Regions from separate parts of the Clostridium malenominatum genome, predicted to be linked through region 1. Evidence: riboswitches for the same ligand, from Rfam matches in the RefSeq annotation. Region 1 holds a riboswitch; each other region holds the start of a gene.

Region 1 (5,631 bases):
CCATTTCCTTTTGAGCAATAATTATTTCCTCATCAGAAACAGCCACGCATGTTCCACCATTTTCCTTTAACATTTTCAATACCGCATTTCCACTTGGAGGGAATGGATTTTCTATACCATGAGCAATAGTTTCTGGATTTTGTACCCTTTCAATTTTCATTGAGCCCTTTTCAAAGGCATTGAAAATCGGAGAACATCCCGCTGCTTGTGCTACAATAATCTTTGGAATTCTATCTATGATACCAACTTCCTTAAACTCCTTAAATCCCTTATATATACCTCTAACATTTCCCCCTGCACTAGTAGGTACAACTACATAATCGGGAATATTAAAATTTAACTGTTCACACATCTCAAAAGCCGCTGTCTTATATCCCTCTACTCTATATGTAACGTCAGAGTTTATAAAATAAATCCCTTGTTTTCTTCCTATTTCTAAACTTTCGTAATAAAGTTTGCCATAATCTCCGTCAACCTTAATTAAGTTTGCCCCATAAATTGCTATAGGATTTAGCTTTTCCTGTGGAATATTTTTTCCAACAAATATAAAAGTTTCAAAGCCCGCTCTTTTTCCATAGGCTGCAACGGACACTGCCATATTTCCCGTGGAAACTGCGCCTACCTTTTTAAAACCTAAGCTATGAGCATGTTGTATTGCCACAACAGTACCCCTATCCTTAAAAGACCAAGTTGGATTTTGGCTTTCATTTTTAAAATATAAATTCTTTAATCCAATTCTTTTAGCAATTCTAGGAATTGATACTGTTGGAGTAAAACCTTCATTTAATGATAAGTCCCTTCTAATTTCCTTAAATGGAAAAAAATCCGCATATCTTTCTAGAATAGTGTGCTGTAATGGGTTACCTTCTTTAATCTTTCCCTTTTTTATAAGTTCCATTTCCAATGGCTCATTACAATCATCGCATCTTGGATCTACTCTTTCCACAGAATACTCTTTTCCACAACCAGTGCAAATTAGTTTTAAATCTTTCATATCAAACCCTTCCTTTCTATTCAATAATGGCTATTGCTTCTATTTCCACTGCAGCATTCCTTGGCAATTTACCCACTTGTACGCATGATCTAGCTGGTGGATCTACCTTAAAATATTCGCCATATATTTCATTTACTTGAATAAAATCATTGATATCTCTTAAAAACACTGTTGTTTTGATCACATTGTCTAAACTTGAACCGGATTCTTCTAATATAACTTTAACATTTTCTAAAGCTACTCTTGTTGCATTTTTGACATCATCATCAATTAACTCCCCCGTTATTAAGTCACTTGGAGTTCTTCCTGATATGAATAATAAGTTTCCTACCTTTATTGCAGTGGAGTATGGGCCTCTCGCTGGTGCAGCTTTAGTGCATTCAATAACTTCTTTTTTCATTTAATCTCTCCTTCGTACTCTAGAATAAATTATTTAGAATTTATTATTAACTATTCTATAAAAAATTCTAAAACCCTTTAAATTTTATGATTTTTTTTAAAAATATATAAAAAATTATATAAAAAAGATGTTGGCTTATACCAACACCCACTTTTATATATTATTTACTTTATTTTTCATTATTATTCTTTACCCTATTTGGCTTTGCTTTAGGTCTCATTTTTATATCTTTTTTTCCTTTTACATTTTTCATTTCTAGTCTATCATCTTTAAACAAATCTACAAACCACAATACAAAAATTGCAAATACGGCAGATACAGCTAAACCCGGTATAGTATCGTAACCTAATTTTGCAGTATTACTTCCTGTTAATATTGCTAATGCTATGGCAAATATAATCCATTTATTGGGCTTATATTTTGATAAAACAAAAATCTTCAAAAGATTATAACCTATAATTATAACTAAAGTAAAGGCTAATAGCATTAAGTAATCAGACATCTTCAATTGTTATTCCCCCTTTATAAAGATCTATACTATAATATTATTCTATATTTTTTAAAATATATCAACAATATTTTTAATTCTTTTGTATAATATATATAATAATATAGCTTTGAGGTGATTATTTTGGAATTCAGCAAAAATCTACAATTAGATTCTTTAGATTTAGAAATATTATCAGTTTTAGCCAAGGATTCTAGAACTCCATTTTTAGAAATCGCCAGAAAATGTCATGTTAGTGGAGGAACTATACATGTAAGAATTAAAAAAATGGAGGATATGGGAATAATTAAAGGCTCTAAACTCTTAATAGATAGCGCTAAGCTTGGATACGACATTTGTTGTTTTATAGGAATAAATTTAGAGAAAGCTTCTTATTTAAATTCCGTTTCACAAAATATAGAACAAATACCAGAAGTAGTTGAATTATACTATACTACAGGAGAATATTGTATATTTTTCAAGGTATTATGCAAAAATATTTCCCACCTACAAAGCTTACTAGCTGAGAAAATTCAGCTAATTGACGGTGTACAAAAAACTTCCACAATGGTATGTTTACTTCAGAAGATAGACAGAAATATTATTTTATAATAGAAATTCAAATGAATTTTTGAATTTCTATTTTTTTGTTATATTTTCTTTATTATTTGGCAAGAATATAATTGCATTATTAAATAAATAAAGGAGATGTATTTATGAGAGGATTGGATGTAATTTCGCTAATCTTAGTTATAATAGGAGCAATAAATTGGGGACTTATAGGTTTCTTTAACTTCGATTTAGTTGCTACTCTTTTCGGAAACATGACTGCTTTTTCAAGAGTTATCTATTCTCTAGTTGGTATAGCTGGATTGTATGCTATTTCATTCTTAGGTAGAGATAGAGAAGTACACGAAGAAAGATAAACAGATTTCTAAGAATCAGGTGGAGTTTTTACTCCGTCTGATTCTTAGAAATCGTTATCCAGGGACGTAGCCGCTCTTAGCTCCCACTCTGAAGAAGATTGGAGTATTAGAGCGGGTAGTCATCGGATAGTAAAAAAAAGGAAATAGAAAACTATTTCCTTTTTTAATTTATACAACTTTTTTTTCTAAAGATTTTGAGGCTATTCCATCTCCTACCGGTTTACCGAATATAAATAACGTAGCGATTGTTGCAAATATAGCTACTGGTAAAACTATTATAATTGGCAGGTTTAACCCTACTGGTAAATAACCAAAGAGTATAGTAATAGCTCCTATAGTTAATGAATACATTATTTGAGTATTAACGTGGTCTATGTGATCACAAGCAGTACCCATAGATGAAAGTATGGTTGTATCAGATATTGGAGAACAATGGTCTCCGAAAATCGCTCCTGTCAAAACTGCACTACAATTAATTATCATAAAGTGAGCATCTCCTCCTCCAAGAGTAAATGCTATTGGAACTGCAAGAGGCATAAGTATTCCCATAGTTCCATAGGAAGTTCCTGTTGCAAAGGAAATAATTGATCCCATAACAAATATTAAAGTTGGTAACATAAATGGTGGTAATGAACTTTCAAAAACCTTAACTAAGAATTTAGCAGTACCTAATTCCTTAATAACACTGCTTAGTGACCAAGCAAGTACTAATATTACCCCTGTTATAATTAATGATTTCATTCCTTCTACCCAAGTATCTAATGCTTCTTCTAAAGTAAATATTTTTTGTATCATTCCCATAATAATACTAACAATACTTGCAAGCAATGCTGCCTGGAATAAAACCACACTGGCATCTGAAGCACTGAAGGCTTCTCTAATAGCAGTAAATGATGCTGGAGCTGAAGTTAGGATAGCTTTTAAAGCTTCATCCTCTCCACCCATTATGCTTTTATATCCATTAAAATAAAATCCTGCAAAAGAACCTATTAACAAAACACCTATAGGTATTATAGCATTCCAAACGGTTAATTTTATTCCTTCCTTTGGCTCAAGTGCTGTTGCTTCTGAGGAAACCATAGGTTTTGCACCATCTCTTAAAACCTTCCCTGTAGTCCTAGCTCTTCTTTCTGCCTTAAGCATCGGTCCAAAGTCTCTTAAAGTCAATGCTGAAGCAACTATGAATAATAATATTAATATATTATAAAATCTATAAGGTATAGTTTGTACGAATAACCCATAAGCATTTACTTCTTGTCCAATTGAAGCATAAGCATCTTTTATTAAGCTTATTTCATAACCAACCCATGTTGATATTAAAGCAATACCTGAAATTGGTGCTGCTGTAGCATCAACTATAAAAGATAACTTTTCTCTTGAAACTTTCATTTTATCTGTAACTGGCCTCATTATTGGTCCAACTATTAAAGAGTTAGCATAGTCATCAAAGAAAACCAATAATCCTAATAACCAAGTTATAATCTGAGCACTTATTGGCGTTTTAGCTTTTTTAGCTAAGCTTTCTGCAACGGCCTTTGCTCCACCCATTTTTGATACTAAAGCTATAAGTCCACCAATGGTCATACATTGAAGTATAATTCCTGCATTCCATGGATCTGCCAAAGAACCTACTAGTCTATTTATAACATCTAAAAATCCATTAAATATTGCTGAAAGGGCTCCTCCATTATTTAATTGAATTAAAAATGCTCCTGAGAAAACTCCTAAGAATAATGAGATAACAACATTTTTAGTTATAAATGCTAAAATAATAGCTACTAAAGGTGGTATTATTGTTAATATCCCAAATCTTTGAGAATTAAGTAAAGCAGGATCTGTTTCTGCTCCGAATACTGTTGTAGATAACAGTAACACTAACATAAAGGTTAATGTAATTACAAGATTTTTTCTTTTCATCTCTTCTCCTCCTAAAATTTTATTATTTGAAGTGAATAGTTTGAGGGGAGAGGATGCCCATTAAAACAAAAATACCCTTAAGTCTTATCACTCAAGGGCATGTATACACTAAGTCTATGTGTTCACATATTGTTTGAATGATAGCTCTCCACAAATTAGTTTTGTGACAATCTTGCTCATATTTTAAGCAAAACCAGTCATACAGCATCAAAGCATTAACTGTACGCTTCGGCGATATTTCCTTTCCTCACACTTCATACTGCTTAAGTCCGTGTAATTACTATTAAACACCGCGCCTCTATCGGTTATATTCACTCGCATAAAAGTATAACATTTATTCTTCATATAATCAAGCGCTTTTAGAATATACTTAAATCTAGTTTTTGGGATAAATCCTTTAAAACCTCTACTCCACCTATACTGTTCCCTCTTTTATCCAAAGAAGGTCCCACAATACCTATACCCATTTTATTAGGAGATACACCAAGGATACCTCCCCCTACTCCTGATTTTGCAGGAAGTCCTATTTTTACTGCAAATTCTCCTGATCCATCATACATGCCACAAGTAACCATAATAGTTTTAACTATTTGTGCTACTTCTTTTTCTATTATTCTCTCTCCTGTCCAAGGTATAACTCCGTTGTTTGCAAACACTGCAGCAATTTTTGATAAATCCTTGCAGGTCACTTCAATAGAGCACTGTTTAAAATAAACATCTAATACTGCTTCCACATCATTTTCTATTACTCCTGTACTTTTCATAAAATAAGCTAGGGATCTATTTCTATTCCCTGTTTTTTTCTCTGAAACATACACATTATAATTTAAATCCAATTCTTCATTTCCAGAAAGTTTTCTTACAAAATCCAAAACTCTAGAAAATGCTTCTTCTGAGGTATCCCCTT
Region 2 (5,631 bases), on a different contig from region 1:
ACCTATTTTAAATACTTGGCTGGATAGACCTTTAGCTATAGCTGGAAGAGTTATAATTCGGGGAGAAAATTTAATGGAACCTGTAGAGAAGTTAGTAAATATTAATAAGCCATTACTCGTAATACCAAATTTAGCAATTCATATGAATAGAGAAGTTAATAAAGGAGTAGAGCTTAATCCTCAAGTTCATACAATACCTTTAATGGGAGTAATAAATAGCACTCTAGAAAAAGAAGATTATTTAGTAAATTTAATATGTGGTGAATTAAATTTAAATAAAGAAGAGGTTTTAGATTTCGATTTATTCTTATATGAGTATGAAAAAGGCTGCATAATGGGATTAAATAATGAGTTTATTTCCTGTTCAAGATTAGATAATTTATCTATGGTTCATGCTGCGCTTAAGGCATTAATTGAAAGTGAAGATACTAAAGGAGTTAATGTGGCAGCTTTTTTTGACAACGAAGAAGTAGGAAGCGGAACAAAACAAGGTGCGGATTCAATGTTTTTATCTAGTATATTAGAAAGAATTGTAGAAAAAGAAGAAATGGGAAAAGAGCCTTACTTTAGAGCACTGGCTAAATCATTCCTTATATCCTCAGATTTAGCCCATGCAGTTCACCCAAATTCCCCAGAGAAAGCGGATCCTGTAAATAGACCAATAATAAACAAAGGACCAGTTATTAAATTAAGTGCCAATGGAAGTTATACTACAGATGCTTACTCTTCAACTATATATGAGAATTTATGTAAAGAGGCTGAGGCGCCAGTACAAAAGTTTGTAAATCGCTCAGATGCAAGAGGGGGTTCTACTATAGGACCAATCACTTCTTCTCACATAAGCATACCTTCTGTGGATGTAGGAAGTCCAATTCTTGGTATGCATTCAATAAGAGAACTTGGTGGAGTTGATGATCACTATTTTATAACAAATTCATTTAAGATATTCTATAAACTATAATTACTATTGAAAGATAGTAAGCATTGTGTTAAAATGTTTTTAATAATTTAACATATTAAAGTTACCTAGGGTAGAGGTGCTGTAATTAATAGTACTTATTTGGAGCGGCCACGCTTTGAAGAATAAGGAAAGGAGTTATAGCCGAAGAAAACAATGAGGAAAGTTGTTTTCTGGCGTTGCATAAAATATATGTAATGTTGTCACTATGATGGTGGAGAGCTACAGGGTCACAAAGTTGTCATTATTGCAGCTATAGGTGTACCTTAGCTGCATTTATTTTATTAGAGGAGATGAGGGTAATGAGATTATTTGGTGATATGGAAGTTAAAAATAACACATTATATATAGGAGAAATAAGTACTTTAGATTTAGTTAAAGAACATGGCTCACCTCTATATGTAATGGATGAAGGCTTAATGAGAAAAAATTGTAGGGATTATATTAAATATTTTAAAACAGAGGAAATGGGAAACAAGGTGGCTTATGCAGGAAAGGCCTTTCTAACTAAGGAGATGTGTAGATTAGTTAAAGAAGAAGGATTATATTTAGATGTAGTATCAGGAGGAGAATTATATACCGCCCATAAGGTAGATTTTCCAATAGATAAAATATATTTTCATGGCAACAATAAAAGTTTAGAAGAAATTAAAATGGGTATAGAACTTGGGGTTAGAGCCTTTGTAGTAGACAATTTTGAGGAAATAGACATAATAAATGAAATAGCTAAGGAAAAGGGAATAATTCAAAAAATACTTTTAAGAGTATCTCCTGGCATAGAAGCCCATACTCATGATTATATAAAAACTGGTCAAGTGGACTCTAAATTTGGTTTTACTTTATTAGAAGATGAAGTCTTTAAAGGAGTAGAAAAGAGTATTAATAACTCCAATGTAAACTTAATTGGATTACATTGTCATATTGGTTCACAAATTTTTGAAACTACCCCTTTTGAAGATGCCGTAGATGTAATGCTAGAGCTTACAAATGAAGTTAAAAATAGATTTAACTATAAATTAGAAGAATTAGACTTAGGCGGAGGCTTTGGTATTTACTACAAAGAAGGAGATAAGCCGAAAACCACAGAAGAATATTGTAATGCTATTATAAATAGGGCAAAGGAAAAAGTTAAAGAGTTAAATATGGATATTCCATATTTAGGTATTGAACCAGGAAGATCCATAGTAGGTAACGCAGGAACAACATTGTATACCATTGGAGCTATTAAGGATATTCCAAAGGTTAGAAAATACGTTTCAGTAGATGGTGGAATGACAGATAACATAAGACCTGCACTATACAGCGCAGAGTATGAATGTGTAATTGCAAACAATGTGGAAAATATAGATTTAGAAAAGGTAACTATAGCAGGAAAGTGCTGCGAATCTGGAGATATACTGCTAAAGGATATGGTAATTCCAAAATTAAATAGAGGAGACATTTTAGCGGTATTAACTACAGGAGCCTATGGATATTCTATGAGCAACAATTATAATAAAACACCAAAAGCCCCAGTGGTATTTGTTAAAGAAGGAAAAGCTAAAGTAGTTTCAAGACGCCAAAGTTATGATGAATTAATAAGCAATGAAATATAAAATAGTAAAATATTATGGAGAAATTTCTCCATAATATTTTTTTGTTTTTTGGGAACAATATTTTAAGATAATTAGATTTTTAGTTGATGAGGAAATTCCCATGAAATTTTCACTATATCTAGACATCTAAAAAACTAAACATCTAAAAAACTGAAAAATTGCTTAGCAATTTTTTTGATTTTCAAGGGGTGGAGATAATGATAGATTACAAAGACTTTTATGATGACCTAGTAGAAGAATGTCCTTACAATAGAAAAGATAAGAGTATAAAAGCAAGAATAAAGCTTATAAAGAATTTAGATAGTAACTATGAAAAAATTTTAAAAGGGTATGATTTTATAAGCAAGGAAGTTAAGGCGAAAAGAGATATACCTCCTGCAGGAGAGTGGCTATTAGATAATTTATATTTAATACAAAAGGAATACAAGTACATAAAAAGTAGCATGCCTAGAGACTACTATGAAAACTTACCTTTGGTTAAGGACTATCCTAGAATTTATCATATAGCACAGAGGATAGTTAAGGAAACCGATGGAAGAGTTAGTGGAGGAAATATTGAAGGTTTCATAAAGGAATATCAAAAACATACTATACTAGGCAGTGGAGAGCTATGGTCATTACCAGTAATGATAAGAATAGCCCTAATACATAATATTAGCAAAGTAACTAGCAATATAGTTTATTGTCATAGTGAAAAAATCAAAGGAGAAATATTTGGAGAAAAACTTATAGAAAGTTCTAATAATGAGGAAGAATTACAAAATTTAATTAAACAAGATATAAGTTTTACACCTTATTTCACGGAAAGACTTTTAAAAGTATTAAGGGATAGTGGCTTTGAAAATAAGCAAGTATATGAATGGATAGATGAAAAGCTAGCCATGGAAGACATCAATAATGAGAAAATAATTTCACTAGACCATAAAAGGCAAGCCTTCTATAGGATGTTAATTGGAAATAGTATAACGGGAATGAGAGAACTTTCATCTCTCAACTGGATAGAATACTTTGAAAGATTAAGTTATGTGGAAAAAACACTTAAAAAGGATCCTAGTAAAGATTATGGGAAAATGGATTTTCCTAGTAGAGATTATTATAGACATAATATAGAAAGGTTAGCAAGACATATGAAGCTTGGAGAATCCTTCGTAGCTAGAAAAGCTATAGAATGTGCTCTTGAAGGAGAAGAAAATCCAGATAAGCCTTATTTAAAGCATGTGGGATATTATATTATTGACGAGGGAATACAGTGTTTAAAGGATAAAATTGGCTTTAAGGATGAGGGTTATAAAAAATTAAAATTTAATGATAGAAATCATAGAGCTAAAAATTATATAGCATTAGCCTTAATTTCCACTTTAGTATTAGCCGTGTTGTTAGTTTATTTTACCTCGGATATAGATATGAGCTTATGGAAATACCTAGTTACATTTTTATTAGTATTAGTTCCTTCTAGTGAAATAGTTATATCCATAATTAATTGGAGCATTACTCATTTAACACCACCGGATTTCATACCTAAAATGGAGTTTGAAGAGGAAATACCAGAAGAATTCAGTAGTGTTGTAGTTATTTCTACTTTAATAAATTCTGAAAAAAGAGCAAGAGAGTTGGTAAAAGATTTAGAGGTTTATTATCTTGGAAATAGAAGTAAAAATATTTATTATGCAATACTAGGAGACTTTAGAGATTGGAAAGAAGAGAACCATGAAGAAGACAATAAGATAGTGAAAACTTCCTTAGAAGAAATTAAAAAGTTAAACGAAAAATATTCTAAGAAGGGAGAAGATATATTTTATTTCTTAAGTAGATATAGGCAATACAATGAAAAGGAAAGTTTATGGCTTGGATGGGAAAGAAAAAGAGGAAAACTTGTAGAGTTTAATAGACTTATAAGAGGAGATGAAACTACTAGTTATAACATTATAAGTGGAGATATAAAAAAACTATGTAAGGTAAAATATGTAATAACTTTAGATGCAGATACAATTCTCCCCATAAATTCTTCAAAGAAGCTTATAGGTGCCATGGCCCATACCCTAAATCATCCCCATATAGAGACAGGCAAAAAAAGAATATTAAGAGGGTATGGGTTAATGCAACCTAGGATAAATATTTCTAGTATTAGTGCAAATAAAAGCCTGTTTTCTAAAGTTTTCTCAGGAGAAACAGGTATAGACCACTATACAACAGCTATTTCAGATGTATATCAAGATAGATTTGGAGAAGGCATATTTACAGGAAAGGGAATTTACCATATAGATACTTTTAGCTTTATGTTAGAGGGAGAAATAGAAGAAAACTCAGTTTTAAGCCATGATTTATTAGAGGGTTCCTACGTTAGAACAGCTCTTCTTACGGATGTAGAGTTAATAGATGGTTATCCAGCTTATTATAATTCTAGTTGCAAAAGGATGCATAGATGGGTTAGAGGAGATTGGCAATTGATGACCTGGTTATTTAAAAAGACTTCTTTAAATTTATTATCCAGGTGGAAAATATTTGATAATTTAAGAAGAAGCTTATTATATCCATCCATAATTACATTATTAATAGCCTCTTTATTGCTACTTAAAAACCCAGAGATAGCATTAATACTTTCTTTTGTATCCTTAATTACACCTTTGCTATTTGGTGTTTCAGAAGGCGTTGTTCCACCTGTAAAAGCTATAGGAATGTTACCCTTTAAGCAGTTTTTCTTAATCTTTACTTTTTTACCTCATACTTCTTATTTGATGGTAGATGCTATAATTCGAACTTTATATAGACTTAAGGTAAGTAAGAAAAATTTATTAGAATGGCAGACTGCAGCAGATGCAGAGGCTGCTTCAGGAAAGAGTTTAGCAGATTATATTAAATATATGTGGGTAGGTTCCGCTATTGCTTTAGGAATTTGGATTTTAGCCTTTAATAATTCCTTTAATCTAGCTCTTATATTTTTACCCTCCTGTATAATTTGGTTTTTAAGTCCCTATGTAGCATATTATGTGAGTAAGGATTTGGAAATACACAAATATAATTTAAATAAAGAAGAGGAAAAGATTTTAAGAGGATTAAGCAGAAGAATATGGGCATATT
Region 3 (5,631 bases), on a different contig from region 1:
TTACTTCAAATCCTAAGGAAATATCTATTCCCATATTAACATCTTTAATTTCTTCATCATATATTAGTTCAATTTTTGTCTCTCCATCTCCTAAAAACACTATTTCCATTCCTGGCCTAGCTTGAAATCTTTGGCAAATTGGAAGTCCTATTACCTCATGATAAAACTTTAAAGATTCTTCCATGTTCTTGACATTTAACGTACTCCAACAAAATTTCATAATATCTTCTCCTCATTATTTACTTAAATATATTTTATTAATTGTTATTTAGCTTCTTGTTATAATTTTACCCTAAGTATACTAGTTATTCCATAGACTTATTACTAAAATCTGTAGGTAATGAGTCATGGCTATTTATATTTATTACTACTATTTTAAAGTACGCTTTAAAAATTCCCTCGTACGTTCTCTCCTTGGATTATTGAAAATTTGCTCTGGACTTCCCTCTTCTTCAATAACTCCTTTATCCATAAATATTACGCGGTCTGATACGTCTTTTGCAAATTCCATTTCGTGAGTTACTATTAACATTGTAAGACCAGTTTCCGCAAGCTCCTTCATAACCTTAAGAACTTCTCCTACCATCTCAGGATCTAGGGCTGATGTTGGTTCATCAAACAACATAACATCCGGTTCCATAGAAAGAGCTCTAGCAATAGCTACACGTTGTTTTTGTCCCCCTGATAATTGTTTTGGTTTTGCGTTAACATACTGTTCCATGCCAACAACTTTCAAGTATTTCATAGCTGTTTTTTCCGCTTCTTCCTTGGAACGCTTTAACACCTTCATTTGCCCTATGGTGCAATTGCTTAAAACATTGTGATTATTAAATAAATTAAACTGTTGAAACACCATGCCAAGCTTTGTACGATAAGCGTAAATATCGTGCTTATCATCTAAAATATTTTCTCCATTATATATAATTTCTCCACCACTTGGTTTCTCTAAAAGGTTAACACAACGAAGAAGGGTTGATTTACCTGATCCAGATGAGCCAATGATACAAACTACTTCCCCTTTATTTACTGAGAAATCAACGTCTCTTAGAACTTCGTGAGTTCCAAAGGATTTACTTAAATGTTTAATATCAATTACTTTTTCCATACTATCCCTCCTTTGTCTAATTTCTAATCATATCTTCAGCTCTTGCTACTTGCATTTGATTGCCCATCATAATGTAATTATCAGGACCATCTAGTTTTCTTTCAATAAAACGTAAAACTCTCGTTACTGTAAAGGTCATTACAAAGTACAATACACATGCAACAAAGAAGGATTCAAAATACTTAAAGTTATTTCCTGAAACTGATTTTGTTTGGAAATATAACTCTGTCACACCAATTACGTTAAGAACTGAAGTATCTTTAATATTTATAACAAACTCATTTCCCGTTGCTGGTAAAATATTTCTAATCACTTGTGGCAATACTACGTTTATCATAGTTTGAATGTGATTCATACCTATTGCATGAGCTGCTTCAAACTGCCCTTTATCTATAGAAACAATACCTCCACGAACTATTTCTGACATATAAGCACCTGTATTAATTGATACAATAAATATTGCTGCAGTTAATCGATTCATATCTATACCAAAAGCTTGGGCAGATCCATAATAGATTACCATAGCTTGAACAATCATAGGTGTTCCACGGAATATTTCTATATAAACAGATAAAATAGCGTTTATAACTTTTAAAACAATTCTTTTAGCTCCTCGTTCTGGAATTGGAATAGTACGTATAACCCCTACTAATAGACCTATGATAGAACCTATAATAGTGCCGGTCATAGAAATTAATAGTGTAACGCCAGCTCCACGAATGAACATTGGCCAGTTCTCTTTCATAATATCTATTATCAACTGAAAGCTCATAATTATCCTCCTTTAAAAATATCTTGAAACCAAATGCTATAAATACACCTGGTTTCAAATAATTAATTATTTTGCTGCTGGTTGATTTTTAATAGCAGCATCCATTATTTTTGTACGTTCTTCTTCTGATATACCTTTTAATATTTCATTGATTTTCTTAGTTAATTCGCTACCCTTTGCAACACCTACAGCAATTGCAGTGTCATCATCTAAAGTAGTAAAGCCTTCTTTAAATTCCACCATTTTAAAGTTTGAGTTAGCAGCTTCTGCACTAACACCCTCTGGACGTTCTGATACGTATCCATGAATCATTCCTGATTCTAGAGCAACTCTCATTGCTGGGAAGTTGTCCATTGCGGGCTGTTTAGCTACACCATTGATTTGATCTATTACTGAATAGTGGAATGTATTTAATTGAGCAGTTATCTTTGCTCCTTTGAAATCTTGTATTGAAGTTGCACCGTCATATTTTCCACCTTTTTTAACAACCATAACTAAATTTGATTTATAGTAATTCTCTGAGAAGTCAATTGACTCTTTACGTTTTGCTGTTGGTGACATACCAGCGATAATTGCATCTATTTTTCCTGAAGTCAACGCTGGCACAAGACCATCCCATTCTGTTTTAACAACAACTAACTTTTTCCCTAAACCATCTGCAATCTTTTTAGCAATCTCTACATCGTATCCACCTGCATATTCTGCATTACCATCAATTTTAACTCCACCATTAGAATCATTCATTTGAGTCCAATTAAATGGTGCATATCCACATTCAAGACCAACTTTAAATGTATCTGATTCTACCTTAGCTTGCTCCTTTGAACTTTTAGATCCACACCCTGTAAAAAGCATAATTGCTGATAAAGACGCCGCTATTAATACTGATAATTTTTTTCTCATAACTATTTTCTCCTCCTGTTATATTAATTTTAGTTTTTTAGAAAACGCAAAAAGACCTGAGATGAACTCAGGTCAAAAAAGCTTACACTTTTCCCTAATTCCTCTTCTTTTCCCAAAATGAGATAGCACAACTCAATAAACCGGGAAGTTTATTGAGACAGTCCTGCAGTTCTTAGCTGCAGACCCAGCAAGTAATACTGAGAATATTACTAACTTCGGCGACATTTCCTTCTCCTTAGCATCAATGCCTCTCAAGCTCCTCTAAAGACTGTTAAATACCGCGCCTCTACCTCACCTGTAAAAGTGAGGCCTTATTAAATTGTATTTTAATATATTCTACAACAACATATTATATTTGTCAACCTATATCCATAATTTATTCAACATTAAATTATCTAACAAGGATTGGCCCAACAAAGGCCCAAAGCATAACCCAAATCCATAGTGCCGCAGCACCAACCCAAGCTGCTTTTAGAACTGCTTTCATATTGCTGCAACGTGCGATACCCAATTGACCTGCAAGATTCGCTGTCGGATATAAAGAACCTGTAATTCTTGTTGCAGCTAAAATTGCAGTAGCCCAAACTTCCATTGGTAAATTAACTGAGCTAACTAAGTCTATGAACATTTTGTGCACTATAGTAATTTCAGCAACAGCAGCTGCTTCTATGCCGAATCCACCAACCAGAGATGCAATTATTAAAACCCCTGCTTTTCCACCCCCAGAAACTAAGCCTGTTAAAAGATTACCTAAGGCATCAAAGCCTCCACCAATATTAATCATACTAAACATTACTTCGAAGAAAATAAACACCAAAAACATATTTGTCATTTTTGATGCACCTTCAACAAAGGTGTCAATTGCAGAGTCAATCCCCAGTCTACTGCTAATAGTAAGAACTGCGGATAAGATCAACATTACAATGATAGCATAGCTTGTGCCCTGCTTTGTGATGACACCAAAGCCAACTAAGAGAGCAAATGCTATTAAAAACAATATTGTTGTGCGTTTTTGTTCAGTAGCAATAACCATTTTATTAATATCAATCATATCATCAGTTATCTCATATACTTCAACACCTTTTAGTTTCTTTTGAATTTTAGTTACTGCAAAAACTGTAGCCCCAATCCATACTATGCTAAATGGAATAACGGCCCATAACATTAATTTACCATAAGAAAGTCCTGTAACTCCCATAGTGGCAATAGTAACACCTGTCAGTGGCCCCATGATTAAACCAACCTCACCTGCAACCTTAAGTAGAGTACATACAGCACTTGGTGTTAATCCTACAGCTGCCACAACAGGAATGATAACAGGAGCAATTATTGCATTACCACCAGCCAATGTTCCAAGTAATCCACATATGACAATAGAGCTAATTATAACTGCTGCCATACCTTTTTTCTCAGTATTTACTCCAATTCCTTTTACAATCCAGTATACAAGGGTTTGACTTACTTTTGTCTTATTCATTAAGTAGCCAAGTCCACTTCCGAACATGATTATAATGCCTATTATTGCCAAAAACGATCCTAATGAGGTTGCAAAAATTCCAGCTAGGCTTTTAAGTCCTTGTCCAGTTAAAACCGCAGCTACAATTACACCTACTATTAAACCTGCTAAGTTAGATTTATTTCTAAAAACCATTATTAAGTACACTAGTAGCGGAATTAGTGCTAATAGTGATGGTGTTGATATCAATGCATATTTTCCTAGTTCCATATTATTTCCCCCAATTTTAATTATTTTTTAATAGTATTTTCCCTATTTTATTTGAGGTTTTTGTACCATGAAGAATTGCAGGTACGCCAGCTATAAAAACATGATTAATTCCTAGAGGTTTTACAGGAGAATGTAAAAATGTAGACATATCTTTTATTTCATTAAAATCAAATACAGTTATATCTGCTACATTTCCAACCTTTAGTACTCCTCTATCTGCTAGTCTAATAATCTGAGCAGGAAGTCCTGTAATTTTATATATAGCATCTTCCAATGACATTAACTTGTTTTCACGAACCATCTGTAAAAACCTTGGGAATGTACCAAAGCTTCTTGGGTGTGGATTATAGTCCAAATCATAACTAAAGTTGTACCCATCACTTCCTATGGATATATACATTTCCTTCATAATATTAAGAACATCATCCAAACTTAGTGAATAATATATTGCAGATATTTCACCTCTACACTTAATTAAAACTTCTACTACCGTCTCTTCTGGTGATAAATTATACATCTTTGAGATTTCTTCAATATTTTTACCATCTATTTCAGGTATATGACCATGTGTAGATGATACCCCTACACATCTTGCTCCACCACGTCTATCAATTTCAGTTGCAATATCCATAAGCAGCCTAAAGTCTTTTGTTTTTAATCTTTCTATCATCTTTGAATTGCCACCATCATGGGCCCAACCAGGTACAAGAGCAGATAGTCCAGTGGATGTAGCTTCATAGGGATATTGATCACAAGTAATATTACATCCCCTTTGACGAGCAGCTTCGATATTATCAAGAAGCTTTTTTGAATTACCCCATTGCGGCTTTCCTATAAGTTTCAGGTGTGAAATATGTAGATGAACACCTGATAATTCTGTCACTTTAATCATTTCATCAATAGCTTCAAAGACTAAATTGCTTTCATTTCTTAAATGTACAGTTAATATCCCATTATTCTTTTTAATTACTTTTGAAAGTTCTACAAACTCATGTAATTTACCATAACTACTTGGCGGATAAATTAAGCCTAGAGACATACCAAATGCTCCATTTTGTAATTCTTGGTGAAGAATATTCTTCATTTTATCCAGCTCTTCATATGTGGGTTCCCTATCATCAAAAC

What was found. A riboswitch is a leader RNA that binds a small molecule or an ion and turns the genes downstream of it on or off. The one in region 1 is predicted to bind lysine.
Region 2: another riboswitch for lysine. It lies ahead of lysA (diaminopimelate decarboxylase); the one in region 1 lies ahead of ABDZ69_RS15265 (Na+/H+ antiporter NhaC family protein).
Region 3: another riboswitch for lysine. It lies ahead of ABDZ69_RS09865 (transporter substrate-binding domain-containing protein); the one in region 1 lies ahead of ABDZ69_RS15265 (Na+/H+ antiporter NhaC family protein).

Annotation. Positions count from the first base shown of each region.
Region 1 is NZ_BAAACF010000006.1:165,545-171,175, forward strand. Features, by position in the region: gene thrC (threonine synthase) at 1-994, opposite strand, end outside; gene ABDZ69_RS15245 (Rid family detoxifying hydrolase) at 1,011-1,394, opposite strand; gene ABDZ69_RS15250 (hypothetical protein) at 1,564-1,902, opposite strand; gene ABDZ69_RS15255 (Lrp/AsnC ligand binding domain-containing protein) at 2,026-2,493, shown strand; gene ABDZ69_RS15260 (DUF378 domain-containing protein) at 2,598-2,807, shown strand; gene ABDZ69_RS15265 (Na+/H+ antiporter NhaC family protein) at 2,976-4,724, opposite strand; lysine riboswitch at 4,858-5,033, opposite strand; gene glsA (glutaminase A) at 5,084-5,631, opposite strand, start outside.
Region 2 is NZ_BAAACF010000001.1:278,283-283,913, forward strand. Features, by position in the region: gene ABDZ69_RS01475 (M18 family aminopeptidase) at 1-961, shown strand, start outside; lysine riboswitch at 1,025-1,191, shown strand; gene lysA (diaminopimelate decarboxylase) at 1,261-2,553, shown strand; gene ABDZ69_RS01485 (glycoside hydrolase family 94 protein) at 2,751-5,631, shown strand, end outside.
Region 3 is NZ_BAAACF010000001.1:1,941,749-1,947,379, forward strand. Features, by position in the region: gene ABDZ69_RS09850 (VOC family protein) at 1-220, opposite strand, end outside; gene ABDZ69_RS09855 (amino acid ABC transporter ATP-binding protein) at 371-1,105, opposite strand; gene ABDZ69_RS09860 (amino acid ABC transporter permease) at 1,122-1,877, opposite strand; gene ABDZ69_RS09865 (transporter substrate-binding domain-containing protein) at 1,944-2,780, opposite strand; lysine riboswitch at 2,896-3,077, opposite strand; gene ABDZ69_RS09870 (TRAP transporter large permease subunit) at 3,172-4,506, opposite strand; gene ABDZ69_RS09875 (N-acyl-D-amino-acid deacylase family protein) at 4,523-5,631, opposite strand, start outside.